Regions from separate parts of the Teredinibacter turnerae T7901 genome, predicted to be linked through region 1. Evidence: predicted binding sites of a transcription regulator. Region 1 holds the regulator's gene; each other region holds the start of a gene.
What was found. The regulator LexA, encoded in region 1, represses DNA repair genes until DNA is damaged. The targets are predictions, from matches to a motif close to ACTGTNTNTANANACAGT.
Positions count from the first base shown of each region.

Region 1 (5,729 bases):
ACCAAAACGGCCGTGATAATTACCGAGATACGCAACAATCTACCTAAAGCCATTGCCGTGGTTTTATCCATCGGCTTATGGGTGAATTCGGCGTCCATCAAATTGGCTTCGGCACGAGTGATAAAGCCGTTGAGAAACCACACGCTTATCACTATAGCGCCCAACCGGCGCACCCAATCGACTGATGCCAACACAATTGAATCCGCGTGCTGGCCTGCTATTTCAGCCGCCAGGGTTAACCCTATCCCCCAAATCAGCCACTTTAATGGGCGCCTAACACTAATAACCAACGCATCGTCCCAAAGATTGTGGGTTCGCGCAGCCCTGGATTCCAACTTAGCCATAAACCAACCGGCAATGGCCGCTGCCAATAAAGTCAAAAAAACAATAACAAAACTATCGGCAATCCAAAGGTTGGACTCACCTATCCCAGCCGCGAATGCGGTACGTATCGCCTGTAAAATATCCACGGGTATTAACCTCTTGCTTAAATGCTTATCAAACCAAAGCCTTCCACAAAAAAAAGGAGTATTGATGACAGTTTTTTAAATCAATTATTGTCGACTGGGCCATCAAAAAATAATTACACACACAAAAGCAACAAGACCTCCCTGAAAAAGAAACCTGAAGCGCCCATAAAAAAGAGAAAGACTGAAAAATAAAGCCAACGCGGATTCACAGATGTGCTGAGAGAAAAACCATGAATGAAGCTTAGCTGTGAGAAAGTGCATCGAGGTTGATATCGAAAGGTGTGTCCAAACGTTATCACGGTGCCGGCTTGCATAATTTTTACAGATCTCGACACCGTAAGTTTTATTTGTTCACAATGTAAAGTGTAGCCTTTGAATTCTTAGGGAGCCTTTTACAAACCTAAATATCAAGACACCCAACTTTAACTCGCCCCGAATTTTACTAAACCCAAGTTTAGTAAAATCCAACCGGAAAGGATCAGAGCTTTTTCAGCGAATCAAAACCCATAGCCCGAACACACATACGAGCGCGCTAATAAAAAATCGAGAAACTACGAAACTCCCACAGAACCTGTAGTTTGACGCGTCGTGGGTGGAGCTGTAATGAACCTCGCCATCAAAGCTTTATAACTCGCCCCCATGACACGCATATTTCGCCTCAGCAAAGGCGGCGATCCTCACCGACAAACACCGCTAGCTACGTGCAACTAAGCTCTCGAGTTGAGCTCGTACTCCCTTCGCTCGGGCAGACCCGCGTAGAGAATCCCACTCGAAGCACCGTTTGGCACGCATGCATTCGAGCCGAGATGGAAATACAGTCGAGAAGGTCGCATCAAGGCGAGCCAACGCCTCTTGCGCCCCGGCTGGATTATTGCAGATCAAGACACTATCGCAGCCTGCCGCCAATGCTTTGAGTGTACGCTCGCCATAATCACCCGCAGTGACCGCGCCCTCCATTGTGAGATCATCGCTGAATATAATACCGTTAAACCCAAGGTCCTCACGCAGAACCTGCTGCAACCAGAATGAGGAAAAGCCCACAGGTTCCGAGGCTATTTGGGGGAAATGAATATGCGCAGGCATGATGGCTTCGAGCTTAGGGAGTAATGCTTTGAACGGCTGGAGATCGTGCCTGGCCACCTCGTCGAAACTACGATTATCCACCGGTAACTCCAAGTGGCTATCTTCTACGACGCCACCATGGCCAGGGAAATGCTTGCCTGTGGCCGACATGCCAGCTTCAATTAAACCATCTGTTAGCGCTTCAGAAAGGGCAATGACAGCCGCAGGATCTGGTCCAAAACTGCGACTCCCAATAATCTGGCTACGGCAATCGTCCACATCCAGCACCGGCGTAAAGCTCATGTCCAACCCACACGCAATGAGCTCCGCCGCAAGCAACCAGCCCGTTTCATGGGTAAGTGCCAACGCCTCTACTGGCGACTTAACATAGAGATTTCCCAGTTGCTGCATCGCCGGAATAGGCGTGAACTCGCCACCAAAGCGCTGCACCCGACCACCTTCGTGGTCAACAGCAATGACTATGTTCGGTGAGGCCTTGCGAATTTCAGCGGTTAATCCACAAAGCTGCATAACATTGGTGTAATTACGGGAGAAAAGAATTACCCCGCCTACCCAAGGGTTTTGTAGGAGATTTACGTCACTTTCAGAAAGGGTTGTACCGTCAACGTCCAGTACAACCGGGCCTAACTCAGGTTGGGTCATGGGGTGATCTCAACATACCTGCCAAAGCAGGAACCATCAAATGCAAAACTTCTTCAAGCTCAGTATCGGTGCTGTAGTCTGTATTCAAAATAGAGCGCAAAGAATCAAAACTCGAAAGAGTAAACACTGCCGCGCCAAGCATAAAATACAAGCGCCAATAAAACTCAACAGGTGAGACGCCCGGCATGGTTTTATGCATTAATGTGGTCATCCGATGGTACGTTTTACCAAAATTAGCGACCAAGTGATGCCGTAGGTGTTCCTGCGACTGCGTGTAGGCCAAATTTAACAAACGCGTTAAGCGTTGCACGCTAACACCACACACAGTAGTGGTTTTTAACATTGTGTCTAAAACACAGGAAATTACCTGCTCCGCGCTCGGCGCTCCACCTTCCGGTTGTGCAGCCTCCAAACTGTCAAGCTCCTTCTCCAGAATCTCGCAAAAAGGTTGCAAAAATTTAGAAAAAACCGCCTGAATCAACTCTTTTTTTGAACCAAAGTGATAGTTCACTGCGGCCAAATTAACATCAGCCATACCGGTAATCGTTCGCAGCGACGTTTCCGCGAACCCCCGCTCAGCAAACAGCACTAACGCTGCGTTGAGGATTTTTTCTACTGTTTCAGCCTGTGCCATACCCTGCTCCTCTTGGGATTTTTATGCGCCTCATCCAATAACTTGCGGCGCCGGTTTATATGCTGGAGTTAGATTATTTTTATTGGTCTAACCCCACAATATAACCGCTTATATTATATACAACGACAATGTTAGATATCTATGAATACACCTATTTTTCAACCAGTTAACCCACAATTTTCAACGGTCATCAACAATACACACTTATCGTATGTAAATCATCAAATCAGGTTCAAAAAATCTTGCGTTCGACACAAAGGCAAACCGTTGCTACAAAAGAAGGGGCATTCATTGAAACCAATAGTGGATTGAATAACGACGTGGAAATTGGTAAGTCAAACAGTCGTTCTAGCGCGCCACGACGCCACAGTTAGTACGTAACATCACATGCTACTCAATTTTCCAAGCAGTCTTGCGTTAGCCACGAAGTATCCCCCGGAACACAATAGATACTACACAGTTAGCCCTGAGACGAACTGTTCACTTGTTCCGCTTTTGCTCAGCCATTTGCACATCAGCCCGACTACGCAACCTTCCCTTTTTTCTTATCGAGTCGAAAACATCTGTAGTCTCAACAGTCGCCTGTTTTTCCGACCGCCGATTATTCGACTGCATGGTATAAATTTTTTCTTCGTTTTCAGCAGGTTTTGAAGAAGGCTCACCCAGTGTGTTCAGCCAATAAAAAGCGCCCGTTATGCAAACGTAAACAAGCCATTTCACAACGTAGGAAATGCCGACATAGTCGCGGCTATCTATTTTTTGAGCGTACTCAAGAAAATCCCTGTGGGCCGCGGCTATCACGAAATAGCTCGCGAACAGCACTGCGGAGGATATAATTAGTCGCTTATAGTGCTTCCAAAGCGCCGTAACTATCAAAGACTTTGTTAGAAACTTGAACATTGGTTTTTACCGCTGAGCCGCAAATTCACTAAGACCAGAACGAAATACCCAAGGCCGCGAGCAATGCGACTATAGTTTTGTCTTTGAGTTCTGATTTGAGTTTATCTTCCTCTTCTTTAACGATGACCTCTAGAATCTCATCGTCATAATCTTCCGGACGCTTACCATGTAAATAAATCCGGGTCCTTGCTCTATCTATTGCCTTTTCCCGAATTCTTGATTGGATTCGCCCCTTGACTCTTCGGATATGCCGACCGACGAAGCCTCCCTTCTGGGAGCTTAGCTGTTTTTCTTCAGTTTCCATTATTAACCTGTAGCAAGGGGTGCTCGCACTTTCTTTCCACCGCCTGGGTAACCAAGTGACGGATGTGGTTGCACCGCAAAGAATACTGTATATAATACCAAATACTGTATAAACAAACAGATATAAATTTGGTATCACCTAGCCGCCAATACTGCACCCTTTAAGAGCGAGAACCGTATGATCAAACTCACAGCTCGGCAGCAACAAATCCTCGATCTTATTCGAGATCACATCGCTGAAACCGGCTACCCACCTACCCGGGCGGAAATCGCCGAAATTCTGGGGTTTAAATCCGCGAATGCTGCAGAAGAGCATCTTAAGGCGCTCGCTCGCAAAGGGGCTATCGAGATGATCGCCGGTGCCTCACGCGGCATCCGCCTTCCTGAAGTTCAGTCTGGCATACCCCTGGTTGGCCGCGTTGCCGCTGGTAGCCCGATCCTCGCGCAAGAACACATAGAAGACTACTGCGACATACCCCATAACTTTTTTAGCCCAAAAGCGGACTTCCTGCTCACCGTTCATGGCATGAGCATGAAAGACATCGGCATTCTTGACGGAGATTTACTCGCCGTCCACAAAACCGACCAGGTACGAAACGGCGATATTGTAGTGGCCAGAATCGATAATGAGGTCACCGTAAAACGTTTCAAACGGGAGCGCAATCGTGCGCAGGTAGAATTATGGCCGGAGAACCCGGATTTCAATGTCATTGAAGTGGATTTGCGCGACGCCAACTTCGCTATCGAAGGATTGAGTGTCGGCGTAATACGCCGTTCATAGAGGACTTACCAATGGCCGCTACCCCATTACATTCAGCAAGCCCAGCGCAAGCGGCAGGACCTCGTGCCCGCAAAGCCCTGGACCATGGCGTGACTGAAATCATTATGTCTCAGAGCGAGCCACCGTTCGCGCTGGCGCTCCCGATGCTCGCGCATCTGAGCAGGTCGGCCAATAATCGCTGGTTTACCTGGATTACCCTGACGCCCATTAGCAAGCAGTTTCTTGTTCAGCAGGGCTTCAAATTGAACAACGTCAGGTTGGTTTATGCGAAGGATGAAGAAGATGCCAAGTGGATGTTCTGGGAAGCACTGAATAACGGCCGCAGCGATGTAGTTGTCACTGCCATAGACTGCTTGAGCGCCAACGACCTTGCCGCACTCGATGCGGCCTCGCAGCACGGAGAGTGCCGAGGTTTGCTCCTGCGCACAAGAGACTAGACAAAATTTACTGGCGAGGCGCATACCCGCGCCTCCAGTCAAATGCCGCGCAACATACCAATCCATGATGCTTTGTGGACAGGGATCTTACAAGTTGCAGCAAAACCGCAGTATCCCGCTCCCGAAGCTGTTGTCTTAATCACATCCAACCAATAAACCGATAGTGCAAACCCAGCTCATATCGCACAGTAAACAGAGAATCGCTGCTCGAACTTCTCAAGGGTGATTTTCGTCTATCAGTCAACGCGGACTGAGAGTCACAAAGCTGCGTTGGTAGTTTAGTGAACCCTACGTATTTAGTCAGCCCTGCAAATAGCACATACAAAAAGCCCCGCTCTCTTGCGAGTGATCTAGACCGGATATTGCGTATGGACGGAAGGGAGTTGACTCGCGCTTGTGGCGCTCATCTTTTCTGTTACGGGAAGGCGCGACTAAAGGTCGTAAAATTGCCTAGGCAATTTAGTGCACCCTGCGCATTG
Region 1 covers NC_012997.1:1,977,845-1,983,573, reverse strand. The annotation lists gene TERTU_RS08645 (mechanosensitive ion channel family protein) at 1-470, opposite strand, end outside; gene nagZ (beta-N-acetylhexosaminidase) at 1,164-2,195, opposite strand; gene TERTU_RS08635 (TetR/AcrR family transcriptional regulator) at 2,182-2,829, opposite strand; gene TERTU_RS08625 (hypothetical protein) at 3,758-4,033, opposite strand; gene lexA (transcriptional repressor LexA) at 4,211-4,813, shown strand; gene TERTU_RS08615 (cell division inhibitor SulA) at 4,825-5,250, shown strand.

Region 2 (5,729 bases), 1.3 Mb from region 1:
GCTACGCGATTTGCGGCCGGGCCATGTACCGAGCAGTATCCCAAAACCTTGCCTTGTTTGTCCCGGCAGGTGGCTTGTAAATTCTGTTGTTTGATTCTGCACACGTCTTGCCACGCTGTGGACGGCAGTTTTGTGCAGTCGCAGTTAATGGTTTCGCAATTCAGTGTTTCGGCCCGAATGGATTGCGATAAGGTAATTGCCAATATTGCAGCGGGTAATGCGGCCAGTAATTTCTTCATAATTAAATGCCCCGAAGTTTCGTTGCACATCTTGTCTGGTCGTTCCCCCTAAGTTTACGTGCCCTTGTTGATACAGCAATGTGTCACGGGTATATCTTTTTTTCAGTAGCGGTTTTCTACTCATAACCAAAGCGATGTTTGCTGTCTATTTATCAGGAAAAAATACCCTGCACCAACCACTGGCGGTGGTGTAAATCGTAAAAAATCCACAATCGCAGGCCGTCTTCTCTGGCGGCAATAAAATAATCCCGCGCTGTTTGTTGCTGCCACCAATTGCCCTCAATACGTTCTGGCCCCTGCAGTAATGTGATGGTTCCTCGCCAGTGCAGGCGCTGCTGTTTTTCCTGAATCGTCTGAGGTTTATCAAACAGCCAACTGGGGCGTGGAGCGTGCGGTAAATAGGAGGTAGATGTTCCCTGTTCCAAAGGCGCTTTCGCACTGCTCAGCTCTGGAATATGGGTGTCTTTATATGCGACTTTAAACAGCGCCTGGTCTCCCAGGCGGGCCTTTAATTTTGCGGTCACGATGGCAAAATCGTGAGCCATTTCCCGGGCGTTGCTCTCGTGTTGAGTAAACCCCAGCGGGTCTGTGTTCGGTGTATGTTTGAAGGTGTCACGGCAGATCAGTTCTACAGTGTCTACCTCAAAACTCAGTGACTGAGTTTCCAGCTGAATGCGGCTTAGCTCAAGCAGTAGCGCTGCGTCGTTCTGGGCGTGGCTGCTGTGTACCTTGAATGTTTGTTTGTTGTGATAAATATCGAACAGTAGCCACTCAACTTTCTGACACTGTAACTGCTGGTTGTTGAGATAGCGCTGCAAGTTATTCAGCAAATATTCCATGGGTTGCAGCAATTGCTCAACGGTTTGCAAGGGATAGTCGAACTGAATGCTGTCGTAAAAAAACTGCTCCGGCTGGTACTGTGGCAAGGGTGTCGCGAACAGGCGTGTTTGCTGCAAACTGTGCTCAATACCCAGCACCTGGCTAAGAAGGCCGCAGAACTCGCCGCCCCAACGGCGGCGGAGGCTGGATGTGTTTTGGTTGCCAATTTGCCGGGTTAAATCCGCTATCGTATTAAATCCGGATTTTTCCAGGTCATCGATTCGATTTTGCAGTTGTGTGTAAGGCAGTTGCGCACAGTGGCACTCACCTAGCTGACGCACCGGCATAACGTCCAGTTGCGCAATAAATTGCGACTGGGTGTAGTGTTGAATGGGTTGTGGTGTTGGCGACCAGCTCAGCAGCCAGGCACATAAATCGGTGTGACCCAAACCGAGCGCTAATTCGTACCCTGTGTCTGCGAGATTCTCCTTCAATTGCTCGACCAGTGTTGTCAGGCCTTTAAATAACGCCAGACTGCGGGATATTTCCGCCAAAATACCGGCTTGTAAGTGGGCTGCCGGTTGCAGAGGCGTCAGGTGCGGAGTAAACATATACAGGCGATCAGCAAGGGCGTTAAGCGCGGTTGTTTCCAATGCGAAGTCGCGCTCAACCTGCTGATGTTGACCGAGCAGTTGTGCGGTGGCTGCGGGCATGCCAGCACGGATACCATCGGCAACTGCCGGTTTTGACGCACACAGAACCCGCTGTTTTTGCGTTATCAGCGCGTGGTCAGTCTGGTGTTTAAAACCAAACACTTCCAGAGGCAGACAGGGAAGGCGAACCGCCAACCATAGACTTTTTGACGATAGGGCCATGGGCGTCACCGAACAGTTTCAGGTATCAGGCCTAGCCCGCGCTGCGCTTAACTTTGAGCGGTCGCCCGCGATTAATACGCAATGCCAGTACATTGCGACGGGGTTGATAAGGCGCAAATACCTGATCGTTGGCCACATTGGGAGAAGTCGGTGTGTCTTCCAACTGGCGGTGTGGTTTGTAAGTTTGTGCGTAGTCTGGCAGCGGCAAATCGATGGCCGCAGAACCAGGCCTTAGCTGGCCCCGCTGCTTGAGGATATGCACTTGTAGATGCTGTGAGTTCAGCTGTGTTGTCAGGCGCAATGAAGCGGGCGAGCTTTCCAGGCGTTGCCGGTTGTGACGAAAAAGCAGGTAAACGCCTGAGCCATCGGCCGTCGCCAGCTGACATTTGCGCAATTCGGTGTAGGTTAACGCCTGTTTGGGTTGCCAGGCCATAAGCAGCGCACAACTAGAGGCGCGTGCCAGTTCTACGAAACTGGCGATAAAATCATTTTTTGCCGTAATTTGTACCACCACTAACTGCTCCAGGGGGATACCGCTGAAGAGCATGCCCTGAGAAAAGGGCAGCGCAGGTGGGTTAAGTAGCACAATATAACCGTGCGGTTGCTTCTGTAATAGGTGTTGGGCACAAGGGGCTGTAAGCAGCCAGTCGCCGTGCCCGGCAGAGGGCTGGCATATTTCAATAAGGCTGGACAGGGGCCAGCCGTTGTTGAGCAACGCGCTATTTAGCGGCGGGTAGCCAGTATCGACAGCATCCTGTGAGATAAAGTATTGCGAATGTCCCCGCCACACGTCCCCGCGCTGAAGCAGTTGCTCCAATGTCGCTGGTGGTGGGGTTGTGCGGTCTGTAGACATGGATGGCTCAAAACAAAAACTGTATTAATATACAGTATACCGATGGGCAGTTTATGGCAAGGTGGAATTTTGCCTGGCCGGGTGAAATATAATGGTTGCCATATTAGGCCTGTGTTCTCGCATACGGAGCCAGGGTCAGCGCCAGTATCAGTATAGGAATAACACATGACAAAACTCCTCGGAGGGGTGGAAGCGGGCGGTACTAAGTTTGTTTGCGCCGTAGGTACTGGGCCGTCCGATATACACGAGACCCGGTTCGCAACAACCAGCCCTGAGGAGACGCTACAACGCGTATTGGCATTTTTTTCGCCTTATAAGCCGGAGTTGGCAGCGCTGGGAATAGGCGCATTTGGCCCGTTAGATCTACGCCAGGAGTCGCCAACCTACGGTTTTATTACATCTACGCCCAAGCCTGGATGGCAGAATACGGATATTGCCGGTGTGATAGCCCGTGAACTCCAGGTACCTGTGGCGCTGGATACCGATGTGAACGCGGCGGCGCTCGCAGAGGGGCGCTGGGGTGCTGCCAGAGGGTTGAGTGATTATTTGTATATTACGGTTGGCACTGGCATTGGCGGAGGTATTGTGAGTGGCGGTCGCTTGGTGCATGGCCTGGTACATCCCGAATTGGGGCACTGTCTATTGCCAAAGCATCCCGATGATACTTTTGCAGGCAGTTGTCCGTACCACGGTGACCGCTGCTTTGAAGGCTTGGCCAGTGGGCCTGCGCTCGCCGCCCGCTGGGGGTGTGATCCTGCAGCATTGCCTGCCGATCACCATGCCTGGGATATACAAGCGTTTTACATGGGAGTCGCGATAGCGAACTGTGTGTGCACCTTATCGCCTCAGCGCGTTATTTTGGGGGGCGGTGTAATGGCTCAGTCACAGATGTTGGGCAAGGTGCAAACGGCGACGGCTGGCTACTTAAACGGTTATGTGCGGCACCCGGCGATTGAAGAAAATATTGAAAGTTATATTGTATTGCCGGCGTTGGGCAGTCAGGCTGGCGTGGCAGGTGCGCTCGCGCTTGCCGGGCAAAAAATTGAGGAAGTGTGATGTCCCGAATTCAAATAGATCATTATTCCGATGTACTGTGCATTTGGGCATATGCTTCGCAGGTACGCGTTGATGAGTTGATAGCGGATTTTGGTGACCGTGTTAGTGTGCGCTTTCATTTTTTCCCTGTGTTTGGTGATGTGCCAGGCAAAATGGCGAAAAGCTGGGATCACCGCGGTGGTTTGGCAGCTTATGGCAAACATGTGTTGTCGGTGGCAGAAAAATTTGAGCACATACGCGTGAATGAAAACGTGTGGCTTGAAAATACGCCGCAGTCTTCAGTGCCTGCGCATCTATTTCTCGCGGCTGCGCAATTGTTGGAAGAGGCTGGTCAGCTAACCGCAGGAGCAATGCAGCGTTATATGTGTGCGCTGCGCCGCGCGTTTTTTGTCGATATACGGGATATTTCGCGTCGCGAGACGTTAATTGCGGTAGCAGAAGCCGAAAATTTACCCGTGGCGGCATTGCTGGCTGCAGTCGACGATGGCCGTGCTCATGCTCTTATTAGTCGCAATCACCATCAGGCGATAGAGCAGGGTATAAACTCCAGTCCAACGCTGATATTCAACGAAGGCCGGCAAAAGCTCTCGGGTAACGTGGGTTATCGTATTATTGAAGCCAATATTCGCGAGCTACTGGAGAACCCCGCCGGACAGTTATCCTGGTGTTAAATCGTATATTCAGACATAATCTAACGTTGTAATAGTTTTGTCATATTTGTCTCATATACCTGTCATTGTTGGGGGATAACCTCGGTGCAAATGGAGGGTGCCGTATGCGTTTGCTGCAAAATATACATCAATTCGATCTAGTTACGTTTGACTGGTGCTTACGCCGCAAGCGACGCGATCTGGCTGTGCGTTTGAGCCGGTACATATCCTTTACCGCCGATGGCCCAATGTATGTGGTGATTGGCGTTCTGTTTATGCTTCAGCAAGACTGGCATATGGCAAAACTGCTTGCCATGGCATTTTTGATTGAGCGCAGTTTGTATTTCATATTCAAGTCTCTCTTCCGCCGCAACCGTCCTGCTGCGGCGATTCCCGGGTTTGAAAGCGCTATTGTTCCATCGGATCAATTCAGTTTTCCCTCCGGACACACTTCTGCGGCTTTTCTCATGGCTTGCGCGATGTCGTTTGCGTTTCCCTGGATGGCGTGGTTTGTTTACCCTTGGGCTGCCAGTGTTGGCGCCGCGCGCGTGATGTTGGGAGTGCATTTCCCTACCGATGTTATGGCCGGTGCACTTTTAGGCCACACTATCTGCCTGGTGCTGATAGATCTTATTTGAGAAAACTGAACATAAAAGAGCAACAACATAAATGAAAATTCTTTTTGGTGTCCAGGGAACTGGTAACGGCCATATAAGCCGTGCGCGCGCTCTGAACAAATACTTAAAGGCCGATGGTATAAGCGTTGATTACATCTTTTCCGGCCGCGAGCGCGACAAGTATTTTGACATGGAAGAGTTTGGTGACTGGCGGTGTTATCGCGGGCTCACCTTTGTTCACGATTCCGGCAACGTAAAAATATTCCGTACTTTTCAAGAAGCCAGCCTGCGCCAGCTGATGCGGGATATTCGCACGCTGGACGTTGAGCAATACGATCTGGTTATAACCGATTTCGAGCCGGTGACTGCCTGGGCTGCGCGGCGCGCAGGAAAAACCTGCCTTGGTATTGGCCATCAGTACGCGTTTAAATACGATGTGCCCCGCCGTGGCGATAACTTCGTCGGCAAGAAAATTATGGAGTATTTTGCTCCGGTGGAAGAAAGTTTAGGGCTACATTGGCACCACTTTAATCAGCCGATACTGCCCCCCATTGTCGATATCGACCATATTTCCGACCCGGTTGATGAAAAGAAAATTCTCGTTTATCTGGGGTTTGAAG
Region 2 covers NC_012997.1:3,274,559-3,280,287, reverse strand. The annotation lists gene TERTU_RS12925 (hypothetical protein) at 1-239, opposite strand, end outside; gene TERTU_RS12920 (Y-family DNA polymerase) at 392-1,933, opposite strand; gene imuA (translesion DNA synthesis-associated protein ImuA) at 1,965-2,786, opposite strand; gene TERTU_RS12910 (ROK family protein) at 2,952-3,842, shown strand; gene TERTU_RS12905 (DsbA family oxidoreductase) at 3,842-4,513, shown strand; gene TERTU_RS12900 (phosphatase PAP2 family protein) at 4,618-5,130, shown strand; gene TERTU_RS12895 (MJ1255/VC2487 family glycosyltransferase) at 5,162-5,729, shown strand, end outside.
Region 2: the regulator LexA is predicted to act here: its motif matches at 2,805-2,822, upstream of imuA (translesion DNA synthesis-associated protein ImuA).

Region 3 (5,729 bases), 1.7 Mb from region 1:
AGGTTGGCCGCGCTTGCCGCGGCCCATAATACACGTCTGATTGTCGACGAGGCTTTTGCCGATGCGACGCCGGAAATCAGCCTGGCAGGCAGCTGCCTGGAAAACGTCATCGTGTTGCGGTCGCTCGGTAAATTTTTTGGCCTTGCCGGGGTGCGGGTTGGTTTTATCGTCGCTGCAGAGTCACTGTTGTCCCAATGGGCTGATGCGGTCGGCCCCTGGGAAATTACCGGCCCCAGCCAGTGGGCTGCGCAACAGGCCCTGCAAGATAGCCGCTGGCAGGCCGAGCAGCGACAACGGTTACAGCAGGCGTCCGCGCAATTATCGCAACTTTTGCAAACGCGATTTCCCCAGACGACCGTGGTAAAGCAACCCCTTTTTTGTAGCCTGTATTTACCACAAACAACCGGACCTGCGATTTTTGAACAGCTGGCCCGCAGGGGGATTCTGGTTCGCCTGTTTACACCGTCACACGCGTACAGCCTGGTGCGCTTTGGCATGCTCGCTTCATCCTCAGCCTTTGCGCGCTTGGCCGAGGCATTAGCGTCATGCCGTTTTTGACCTATCGTCGGGTACCATAGCTGCGCTGTTAGAGGTAGCGTTGTTTGCGTTTATATCGAGACCGTTGCTGCGCGCGCGGTTGAGTGCACAAGCCAATGCTTTAATGGCCGCGGTGCTGATATTGCCATCGCGACCGACTCCAAACACCGTGTGATTGCCGAGCTTCACTTCCATGTAGCACATCGCTGCGCTATTGGAACCTGCGCCTACGGCGTGCTCGTGATAATCGACTACAAACAGTGGCTGGCCACAATGGTCCATAAATGCCTGCGCTGCTGCATCCACCGGACCGTTACCGCTGCCAGACAATACTGCGCGCTCGCCTGATTCGGCGTTGCACACACTAACCTCAATATTCACACAGTCGGCATCGCTGTCACGGTATTTACAGCCTTGTACCTGCAGAGGTATTTGTGCTTCCAAATATTCGTGTTTAAACAGCGCGACAATATCCGCACTGGAGACTTCTTTACCGGTGTTATCGCTGACGGTTTGCACAATGCGGCTGAATTCCATTTGCAGCTTGCGGGGCAATTCAAAACCTTCCGCTTGTTGCAGTAAATAACTTACGCCGCCTTTGCCAGACTGCGAGTTGACCCGCACCACCGCATCGTAGCTGCGGTTTACGTCCGCTGGGTCGATGGGCAAGTACGGCACTTGCCAAAACCCTGTGGTTGATTGCACAGCAAAGCCCTTTTTAATCGCATCCTGATGCGAACCGGAAAATGCGGTATAGACCAACTCGCCCGCATACGGATGGCGAGGGTGAACCGGCAATTGGTTGCACTCTTCCACCAGGCGCTTTACCCGGTCGATATCGGAAAAATCCAGCGCGGGGTGAATACCTTGGGAATACAGGTTAAGTGCGAGTGTTACCAGGTCGACATTGCCGGTGCGCTCGCCATTGCCGAACAGACAACCTTCCACCCGGTCTGCCCCGGCCATAATCGCAAGCTCGGCTGCCGCAACAGCGGTGCCGCGATCATTGTGCGGGTGCACACTTAAAATAATATTTTCCCGTTGCGCCAGGTTGCGGTGCATCCATTCTATTTGGTCTGCATAGGTGTTGGGCGTGCTCATTTCCACCGTTGCCGGTAAATTTAAAATGACTTTTTCATGCGCAGCCGGGCTCCATGCGGCAACCACGGCATCGCACACGTCTTTGGCAAATTCAATTTCGGTGGAAGAGAAACACTCGGGCGAATATTGATAGGTCCACTGGGTTTCCGGTTGTGCTGCACAACGGGCCTTGCAAATTGTCGTGGCGTCCACCGCGATGCGCTTTACCCCAGCGCGGTCTGTGTTGTACACGATACGGCGAAACTGCGGTGACAGCGGATTGTACACATGCAGAATCACCTGTTTTGCGCCCTTCACGCTGGCGATGGTTTTTTCGATCAAATCTTCGCGCGCCTGCGTTAATACCTCGATTGTCACATCGTCGGGAATGCGGCTTTCCTCAATTAATTTACGCACGAAATTAAAATCAGTTTCAGACGCCGATGGAAAGCCAACTTCAATTTCCTTAAAACCGATGGCGACTAGCTCCTCGAAAAACCGCAGCTTGGTGGCAATGCTCATTGGGTCGATCAGCGATTGGTTGCCGTCACGCAAATCGGTACTCATCCAAATTGGTGGCTTGGTAATCTGGGCATTTGGCCACTGCCGGTCGCGCAATGGCACCGGGCTAAAACGCGGGTATTTGCTGGCTGGGTCGCTGATCATAAGTCGCTTCTCTCCAAAAGGTGTATTTTCTAAACGCCTACAATTGGAACCGGTGTGTGGGTATAAACCGTAAAGCAGCGGGCGCCTTGTGGACGCGCGGTGTTTTTCCCTGGGGCGCGGGTAGCGTCAGCAGGCGTTTAGATGGGGTAAAGATTACAGGAGGAGGAGAGACAGCCGATTGCTAAAATTGCGCTTTTAGTGGTTTTTAAAGGTTGAATATAGCTAAAATAGTCATAAAATTGATATAAAATGCTCATCTATAGTAAATGTTGGCTATTTATATGACGATAGACCGCTTTGATCGACTGATTTTGAACGAATTGCAGCGCAACGGCCGTGTTTCCAATCAGGAGCTGGCCGATGCCATTAGCCTTTCTCCTTCGCCCTGCCTGCGCCGCACCCGCGCGCTGGAAGAGTCGGGATTGATCGATGGCTACGTGGCACTGCTGAATGCCCGCAAGCTCGGCCTGACGCTGATGGCGTTTATTCAGATCAGTATGGACCGCCACACCCCGGATCGGTTTGCCCACTTCGAGCAGGCCGTCGAGCGTTGCCCGGAGGTTCTGGAATGCCATCTCATCACCGGCCAATCCGCCGATTATTTGTTAAAAGTCATAGTGAAAGATATGGATGCCTACCAACAGTTTTTACTGCAAACACTGACCCGCATCGACGGAGTAAGTGGTGTGCACTCCTCCTTCGTGATGAAATCACCAGTGCGCAAAACCGCATTACCACTGGATTTGTGAAGCAAGGCCTGTTTAAACGCGGTGAGTTGCGCAAGACCGCTCGAATTTGCAAGCGAAGCCTGCCGGACCTAAACCGAGTGCATGTGCCAGTCTTCTGGCGATTGAGACGGTGGTCTGCGACTTGTCGATTGGTTGCCCGCCAGGAGTTGTGTGTTTGAGTGAGAGTTCTGTATATTAATACAGTTTCCTCATTCGGACGGCTCGATGAATTTACCGACCAAACTTAGTGTACTAGCCGATGCGGCAAAGTACGATGCTTCCTGTGCGAGTAGTGGCTCCGTTAAACGTAATTCGGTTGGAGGTAAAGGCATTGGCTCCACGTCTGGCGGTATGGGCATCTGTCACAGTTATGCGCCCGATGGTCGCTGTATATCGCTGCTCAAAATTCTGCTCACAAACTTTTGTATTTACGAATGCAGCTATTGCGTGAATCGCGCATCCAGCTCTGTGAAACGCGCGCGTTTTAGCGTTGACGAGGTGGTGAACCTGACGCTGGATTTTTACAAACGCAATTATATTGAAGGCTTGTTTTTAAGCTCTGGCATTATCCAATCGTCTGATTACACTATGGAGCAGTTAGTCAATGTTGCGCGCACGTTGCGCAAGGTTCACGACTTTAGAGGGTATATCCATCTTAAAACCATCCCTGATGCGAGCCCTGAGTTATTGCAGGAAGCGGGGCTCTATGCGGACCGTCTCAGTATTAATATAGAGCTACCGTCCAAGCAAGCGTTAACGCTTTACGCACCGGAGAAAAACCCGGCAGCCATACATCGCTCAATGGGGCAGTTGCGCCACCATATTGATGAATCAAAAGAAAGCCGACAACAGGCCAGCAAAATTATTTCTTCCACCAAGCGGAAACCGAGTAAACCTTCGCGCTTTATTTATTCTCCTGCGGGGCAGAGTACGCAAATGATCGTGGGTGCGGATGCATCTTCGGACAGTAAAATACTCACGCTATCCAATTACTTATATGGCAAATACCAAATGCGACGGGTGTACTATTCTGCGTTTAGTCCAATTCCGGATGCGGCACAAATGTTACCTGCGAAAGCGCCTCCACTGGTGCGCGAACACCGGCTTTATCAGGCGGATTGGTTATTGCGGTTTTACGGTTTTACCGTCGACGAAATCAGCCAACCCAATGATGAGCGCGCTGGCATGCTCGATTTGGATATCGATCCAAAATTATCCTGGGCGATTCGCAACCGGGATTTTTTTCCGGTGAATATAAACCGCGCACCGAAAGAAACGCTGTTGCGGGTTCCTGGCATTGGTGCCATTGGTGCAAAAAAAGTGATGCAGTCTCGTCAGTTCAGGCGTTTGCGGTTTGGCGACCTTGCCAAGTGCGGGCTTTCGGTAAAAAAGGTCGCGCCGTTTATTGAAGCAGTAGATTACAGGCCTGACGCGAGACTGCTGGAGAGCGAGCATCTTAAAACCCACTTCGTGGAACGCTCTTCTCCGCAGATGGCGCTTTTCTGAGTATAAAAACGTGTACTGCATCGAAGTCACTTGTTTTGAACACTGGCGAACAGTGGCTCGCGCGCTGCTACAACGCCATGTAGACCCTTCCTCTGTCGCCTGGCAGCGAGACGACCAGCCTTCGCTGTTGGCTGCGTTTAGCGAAGACTATGAAGCCTTGCCTGTGCTTACTCCGAGCTTGTCAGTATCGCAAGAATTTTTACAGCTTGCAGAAAGTGTCGCCTGTTGCCGGGACGATGCTCGGTGGTCATTGCTGCACCGCGTTGTATGGCGGTTGATTTTTGAAGACAAGCGATTACTCGATGATCGTCTTGATACTGATGTCGCTCGATTACTGGCAATGCATAAGGCGGTATCGCGTAACATACATAAAATGAAAGCGTTTGTTCGCTTTCGCAAGCTGGAAATTCCGCACGAATACTATGTCGCCTGGTTCGAACCGGAACATTTAATTGTTCCCCGCACCGCGCCGTTTTTTATCAAACGGTTTAATTCCATGCACTGGTCTATCTGCACGCCCGACTGCTGCGTCCATTGGGATACAGCGCAGCTGGTGTTTTCCCCGGGGTTGCCCCAGGCACCACAAATAAGCGATAAAGTTGAAGAGCTGTGGTGCCAGTACTACGCCAGTATTTTCAACCCCGCTCGTCTCAAACTGCAGGCCATGCAAAGTGAAATGCCAAAAAAATACTGGAAAAACCTGCCGGAAGCTCCGTTAATAACCCAACTCACCCGCAGCGCCAGTGCTCGGACGACAACGATGCTGTCTAACACCAGAAAAAATGGCTGGTCGAAAACTGAAAACTCGCAGTTTATAAGGGAAAAGCAGGCAGCACTGCGCGCGGCCAGACGAGACACTTGACCTCCTACTTTTATTGCACGAGGTCAAGTATCTAGAAAAGTGGCTACGGCGAGGTAATGGAGTCGAGGTGGCCATTGATGTTCAGCCGGAATACCCCGGCGTGATCTGGGTTCGCCGTTGTTGCGGTGATGTGGTTGTCGGGCTCTTCAGCCGCGTGAGTTGACGTATCAAGCCGCTCATTTTTATCTCTCAATAGTCAAGCGGTATCATTTATAAGCGGCCTCTTTTCGGCAATATCTAATTTCATACAGAAATTGATTCTTGCCTGTTAATTTGAGATGGGAAACCTGTTAACGTTTGGTTTTAAACGACTAAATGACAACAACAGCGGAAGTGAAATGTATGAAATT
Region 3 covers NC_012997.1:3,667,200-3,672,928, reverse strand. The annotation lists gene cobD (threonine-phosphate decarboxylase CobD) at 1-558, shown strand, start outside; gene leuA (2-isopropylmalate synthase) at 544-2,283, opposite strand; gene TERTU_RS14700 (Lrp/AsnC family transcriptional regulator) at 2,550-3,032, shown strand; gene TERTU_RS14695 (putative DNA modification/repair radical SAM protein) at 3,237-4,517, shown strand; gene TERTU_RS14690 (TIGR03915 family putative DNA repair protein) at 4,528-5,379, shown strand; gene TERTU_RS22040 (hypothetical protein) at 5,423-5,572, opposite strand; gene TERTU_RS14685 (hypothetical protein) at 5,722-5,729, shown strand, end outside.
Region 3: the regulator LexA is predicted to act here: its motif matches at 3,199-3,216, upstream of TERTU_RS14695 (putative DNA modification/repair radical SAM protein).

Region 4 (5,729 bases), 1.8 Mb from region 1:
ACGGGTCGAGCGTAGCCGAAAAGGCGATTGTTGAGCGGGCTTGAGACTGTAGTTTTTCTAAATAGCCACTCGCATCAAGGCAGCGAATTTTTAGCACCCGCTCTTTGCCATTTTTAGTCAAAATAGATATGTGGGCGGCTGAAAGCAGTTGTAACATCACCGCAAATCGATACAACTGCTTTAGCCATTCTCTAAAGCTGGAGTTGGGCATAGCTGAGCTTCCCGTTATTTCTGCCTCCGCTTCATCCTGTTGCAGGGCCTGCAAGAGATTTTGCAGTGGAAAATACATCAATCGCGTTAAATCTTTTTCGTTAATCGGATTTTCGTCTAGAAGTCGTAGCAGATGCACCAGTTTGGAAATGGCTTTTTTCAGCTTTGCAGCCTTACGCGGCAGGCTCTTGCGTACACCTTCACTCAATGCGGAATCCAATTCCGCGGAGTACATGTCACGTGCACGGCCGGGAAGGTTGTGCGCTTCATCGAGAAGAATTACCCGCGAATTAGTGTGTTCATCGAAGCAGCTAAGTCGTACCAGTGGATCATAAAAATAATTAACATCAGCAATGACAAAAGACAGCCATGGTGCTAGATGCAGGCTTAAAGCAAATGGGCAAATATGATAAGTATCTGCAATTTCCGTAAGGGCAACTTTGGTGAGCGTAGTTCTTAGCGCTTCGTTACGCGCAGAGGGAAGGCGATCATAAAAACCCACTGTTCGCGTGCAATATCCATTGTCGCCAGTACAGGAACTGCGCGTGTTTTCGTTGTTGGAGAGACAGGGGCAGACTTTATCGCGCGCTTGAATAATAAGCGTGTCCAGGTAACCCTCTGGGTCCAATTGGCGCACAGTGGACTCGGCTTGAACCTGGGTTGAGCCTTTGGAAGTAAGGTAGAGAGTTTGCGTATGCAAGTTTTCGCCAAAGGCTTTTATTGCAGGAAACAGTGCGGTTAACGTTTTGCCCGAGCCCGTGGGTGCTTCGATTAAGATAGGCTGTTTGTCGCGAATGTGTCGGTACACCTCGGCGGCGGTTTCTCGTTGCAGGGGGCGGTAGTGTGCAAATGGAAACGACAGGTCGCGGGCAAAAGCGCGCGCTGCGGTACGGCGATCGTAAATCTGTTGCCACCAACGCAAATAAACAGTAAGTAAACTTTCGCAATATTCAATTGCTTCTTGCGGGAGAATGTCGTCGTCCTGCTGAGATATTTGTTGCGTCGTGAGATCGAAATAGGTGAGGCGCAATGCCAGCGGCGCATTTTCTTGGCGCTCAGGCGTCATGTGAGCATAGAGCGCCGCGTATACCCGAAGTTGCGCCCAGTGTAAAAGCTTGCGTGTTTCGGGTATGAGATGACCGGGAATCAGGCAGGTTTTTATTTCCTCGAGAATTATATTCTTGGTGCTGCGGTTAATTAAATCCGCCCGGCCACCTAGTGTCACGCGCTGGTTTTCCACCAGCCACTCATCCTTTAGCGTAACTTCGGCTTCCCATGGCGCTTTACGGGATTTTTGAATTTGCTGATGTCCGCGTTGGCCTTGTTGCGCATCGGGTCCCCCGGCATCATCATTGAACAGATCCCCCTTTCTGGCAGCAAAGCTGACCAACTCTGTGACACTTAAATTCAGGTCTGGATAGCAGGCTTGGGCAGCGGCGTTTGGTGGGGGCTTATTGCCACTGCACATAGGCCACCTGGCAGGGAATTTGATGTTCGGCAAAATAGTGTAGCCACCGCAGCTGATTTTTTTGCAAACGATCGCCGGGGCCTTTTACTTCGACGAGTTCATAGCCGCCAGTATTGGGGAAATAAATTAGATCGGGTAGGCCGTTGCGGTTTTCCTTAAGGTCACGCAACAAGCGCTCGAATATTATCTGCCAGTGGCGCAAAGAGATGCGTGTTATTGCTAACTTCAGTAGCTCTGGCGCTGGCATAAACCCCATATGAAAGGGTGTGGCAATTCCGTGTTTCTGCTCGGCAACCTGGATGAGATCGTCCGGTGCGCGCTGCCAGTGCTCAAGCTTGCGCCAGCCTGATTCAAGATGTTGGCTGCGTTGACTGGCGAAATCCTCTTCGTAAAAATCGTGTGGACCAGTTTGAAACTCGTTGCTAAACGCACCGGGCACATCGGCAAAAATAGCCTCCCAAAATACGAGGCAAAACATACTCAGAAACAGCGTATTTTCTACGTAAAAACAGTCGCCGCTAACGCTTAAACTTTGCGCAGCGGCGAGTTCCACGTTTGGTGAGTCGCCAGCGGTCAGGAACAACTGGACTTCGTTTAGGGCTGGCGGCGCCGGTTTAGTCGCTGCCTGGCCGAGTGCTTTCAGCAATTTGGGGTGGAATTGCCGGGCGAAAGTTTGTTCGGCTTCACTCGGGCTGTCGAACATCTGCTGGCACAGTTTGAGCGCTGCCTGATGTTGCGCCAGGCGGTGCAAAATGCGGACTTGGCGCTCGCAGCTCGGTTGCTGCTGGCATTGTCTGTAGAGCGCCAGTGCATCCTGCCAGGCTTCTAGCCTTTCCAACTGGCGTGCAAGCCGCAGGCGCAATCGCTCTATGCGCCTTTGTACAAGGGTGTTACCCCGGCACTTATCCTGCTGCTGGGAGCACGCAATTGCTGGCAATTGGGTGTTCAGGGCGAGAATTTCCTCGCGACTCAAGCTTGCGAGATCGTCCAGTACATCCCGGAGCCGATAGTAGGCGAGCATCTTGTCTATTTGCTCGCGATGGGTGAAAACGCGCGTTGCTCTGGCCAGGCTGTAATTCTCGTAGCGGTACACGCCGAGGTCGCGCAGGACAAATTCGGTCAAATCCTGGCGGCCATTACTGAAATAGAGCAGGCAAAATGTAGCGAAATGCTCGCTGCTATTGAGCTGGATTAGGGTTTCGCCCTGCTGTTCTATTATCGTTTGTACTGGCTCGGGCAGGCTTTGCAGGAGTGGCACAAGGGCTGCCTTTGCAAGCCGCTGCGCCGCGGCACCTGGTAGTAACTCTAGCCACTCCTGTTTGGTGAACAGCGGGAAGGTATCGAGTAGATTGATCTCGGAAGGCTGGATGACGAGCTGTTGCGCGACCAAGTCTGCAACCGCCTGTGATTGATCTGATATCTCCTGGTAGCGTAATTTGGAGGTGCGAAACAGGGGGCCTTTGCGGGTGAGCAGGCGTACGTACAAGGCCTGTGCATCACCACTCAACAGCTGCAGGCGTCGGTAAAAATCCTGCTCCTCGGTGCTGAGTAAATCGTCGTAACGCTCATACACTCGCTGGATTACGCGCTGGAAGTTCGCCAGGTAATACAATGGGTCTGGCAGAACGGTGCGCGCAACGGGTTGTGATTGTGCGGAGGCTATTGGCGGCATTCGAAGCGGCTGGCAAAATAAGTACTACTGTATATGCGATCAGTTATTGCCGCAAGCCCGCTCAGGTTTCTGTAAGGGCGTTCTGGCTGGCGGTTTTTGTTTAGGGGGCGTGAGAGGCTAGGATGAAAGAGTTTGAATATGAGTTGCCAGACGTGCGTGATGGGCTGACGAGCAAAGAGCGCATTGTGCTCACATGCTTGCAGGAGGCGCAGCGGGAGCTGAAGGGGCGCAATGTCCCTACGGCCATGCTCTATGGTCGCGTGTTGGAGCATGTTGACCTGAGTGAGCAAGAGTTTGTGGCGATAGTACAGCGCATGCTCACGAAGCGGTGATGCCGCAACACCACAGCGATGACTGAGTGTCCGAGATGGCGGATTTTCGATTATTTTTCAGTCTGGCGCGCAAATCATTTATTAATCTAACCTGTTGATTCTTCGTTTGCTTATTTCTAAAGCAATTATTCTTCCTCGCCATTACTCGGCGCCCAACCTGCATCAGCAAGTTTTTTAGAAATATCTAATACTTTTGTGCTATGCACCCTCTATTGTAAGTGAGCACATACATACTTTGCTTCTAGTATAAATTCAGAGGTTTTCAAGTTTTTATAATTATAAAGTTTTACTGATGGCATACATATAAACGTAACAATGTCCATATACCAAAATAAATATAAGAAAAAAGTTTTATTTGTTTTTTCTTTCGTTTAATCTTGGAACTAATCGCATTAAAAAGTGACATGGATCACAAAAGTTGTCGTTTAAAGCATCTCTTATAGCGTTTAGTTTGGTTCTCGTGGCTGCTGTTCCAGCATTTGGTCACGGCGGGAGTGCGCCCATGCTGGGCGAGTGGCACGAAGAAATTGTTCGATTTCGTGTCAACGACAATTGGAGCCAGGAAGTCTGTTTCCGCCTGGACGAAAAAACCGAGGCGAGTGTGCGCTACGAATTTACCGCGCAAGTGCCAGTGAGGTTCGATTTTCATTTTCACCCGTCTGGGGGTGAATACGCCACAACGCATTTTCTTCGCCTGAAGGGTGCAGATTCGCACCAGGGCGTGGCCGACATCGGTGATGTTGGTATTTATTGTTTTGATTTTTTCCCGGGTACCCGGGTGAAGCAGGAGCGCACCGCAACGCTGCGCTACCGCGTCGACTAATTCCCTTTAACTCCAACGCAACCTGAGGATCTGGCTCAGAGGCACTCTTATGTTTAAAAATTGGCACCTTAAACAACTAAAAGCTGCAGCGCTGTTTCTTGTCGCTTTAACGCCTATGCGCAACGCACTGGCAGACGAGAATGATCTTGTAGTTATCGACCCGCAAGTAGATGAATGGCAGGCCATGGTGTCTGACCTGGGCGATGACACACAAGTTTTGATGCTGAAACAAGGAACCAACCCGTTCGCGCAAATTCGCGATGCACTGGCCGCGCGTTCTGCGCCGGTGAGTCGCTTGCACCTGGTATCGCACGGTGCAGCTGGTGAGCTTTTTCTGGGGGGCCAGCTGATTGACAGCGTATCTTTGCCTTCTTACGGGCGAGACCTGGCGGAAATGGGCCAGCAACTCACACCTGGCGCCGACTGGTATGTGTATGGGTGCGACGTGGCAGCTGGCCGGGATGGCGAGCACTTTTTGACGGCGATGTCGGATTACTCTGGTCTGGACGTGGCAGCATCTATGGACCGCACCGGCGCTTCTGCGTTGGGGGGAAACTGGACGCTCGAATATGAGCGCGGTGAAGTTCAACCGCAAGCGCTGTTTTCAGCCCGTTTCCAGCAGCAGTATCAGGCGGTATTGAGTCACTTCCGTGGTGGTTCCATGAGCTGGCGCCTGGTGGATGCCGATGGCGATACCCAGTTGGACGACCTCGAGTTGACGGTAAAATCCGCCTGGCGTTGGAATTCTATGTCGCCGCCTAGCAATAGCAGCCTTATCGTGAGTGGTACCGATCAGCCTTTAACGTTTGTTCAGACGTCTGATGAAGTGGTGTATGTTAACGGGGAATACAATGCTCCTGGCGATACTACCCCCACAACAGCCGATTATGCGTTAAGCACACGCACGTTTACGGCTAACGATATACCGCAAGGGCAAGCCTTTCTGATTCGCTGGAATGGTGGCGCCCGCATTAGTGATTTGCGGAACAATGCGGATGGTAATTGGAATATCCAGACGTTGGTGAATACCAGCAATGGCAACCTTGCGCCCAAGATCGATCTGCCGATTATTTACGAAGTGCCGCAACTGCAGTCGGATGGTGTGAGCACGTTGCAGAGTTACACCTTCCCGGTGACCTCAACCGACCCCAATGCCGATAAAATGCGCTTTCGTCTTGCGACAGAAGACGAGCTCGGTGGTCTTGCCGGGGGTTACGTAAACCC
Region 4 covers NC_012997.1:3,817,953-3,823,681, reverse strand. The annotation lists gene TERTU_RS15295 (ATP-dependent DNA helicase) at 1-1,678, opposite strand, end outside; gene TERTU_RS15290 (VRR-NUC domain-containing protein) at 1,662-3,350, opposite strand; gene TERTU_RS15285 (hypothetical protein) at 3,473-3,682, shown strand; gene TERTU_RS15280 (hypothetical protein) at 4,185-4,505, shown strand; gene TERTU_RS15275 (putative Ig domain-containing protein) at 4,555-5,729, shown strand, end outside.
Region 4: the regulator LexA is predicted to act here: its motif matches at 3,377-3,394, upstream of TERTU_RS15290 (VRR-NUC domain-containing protein).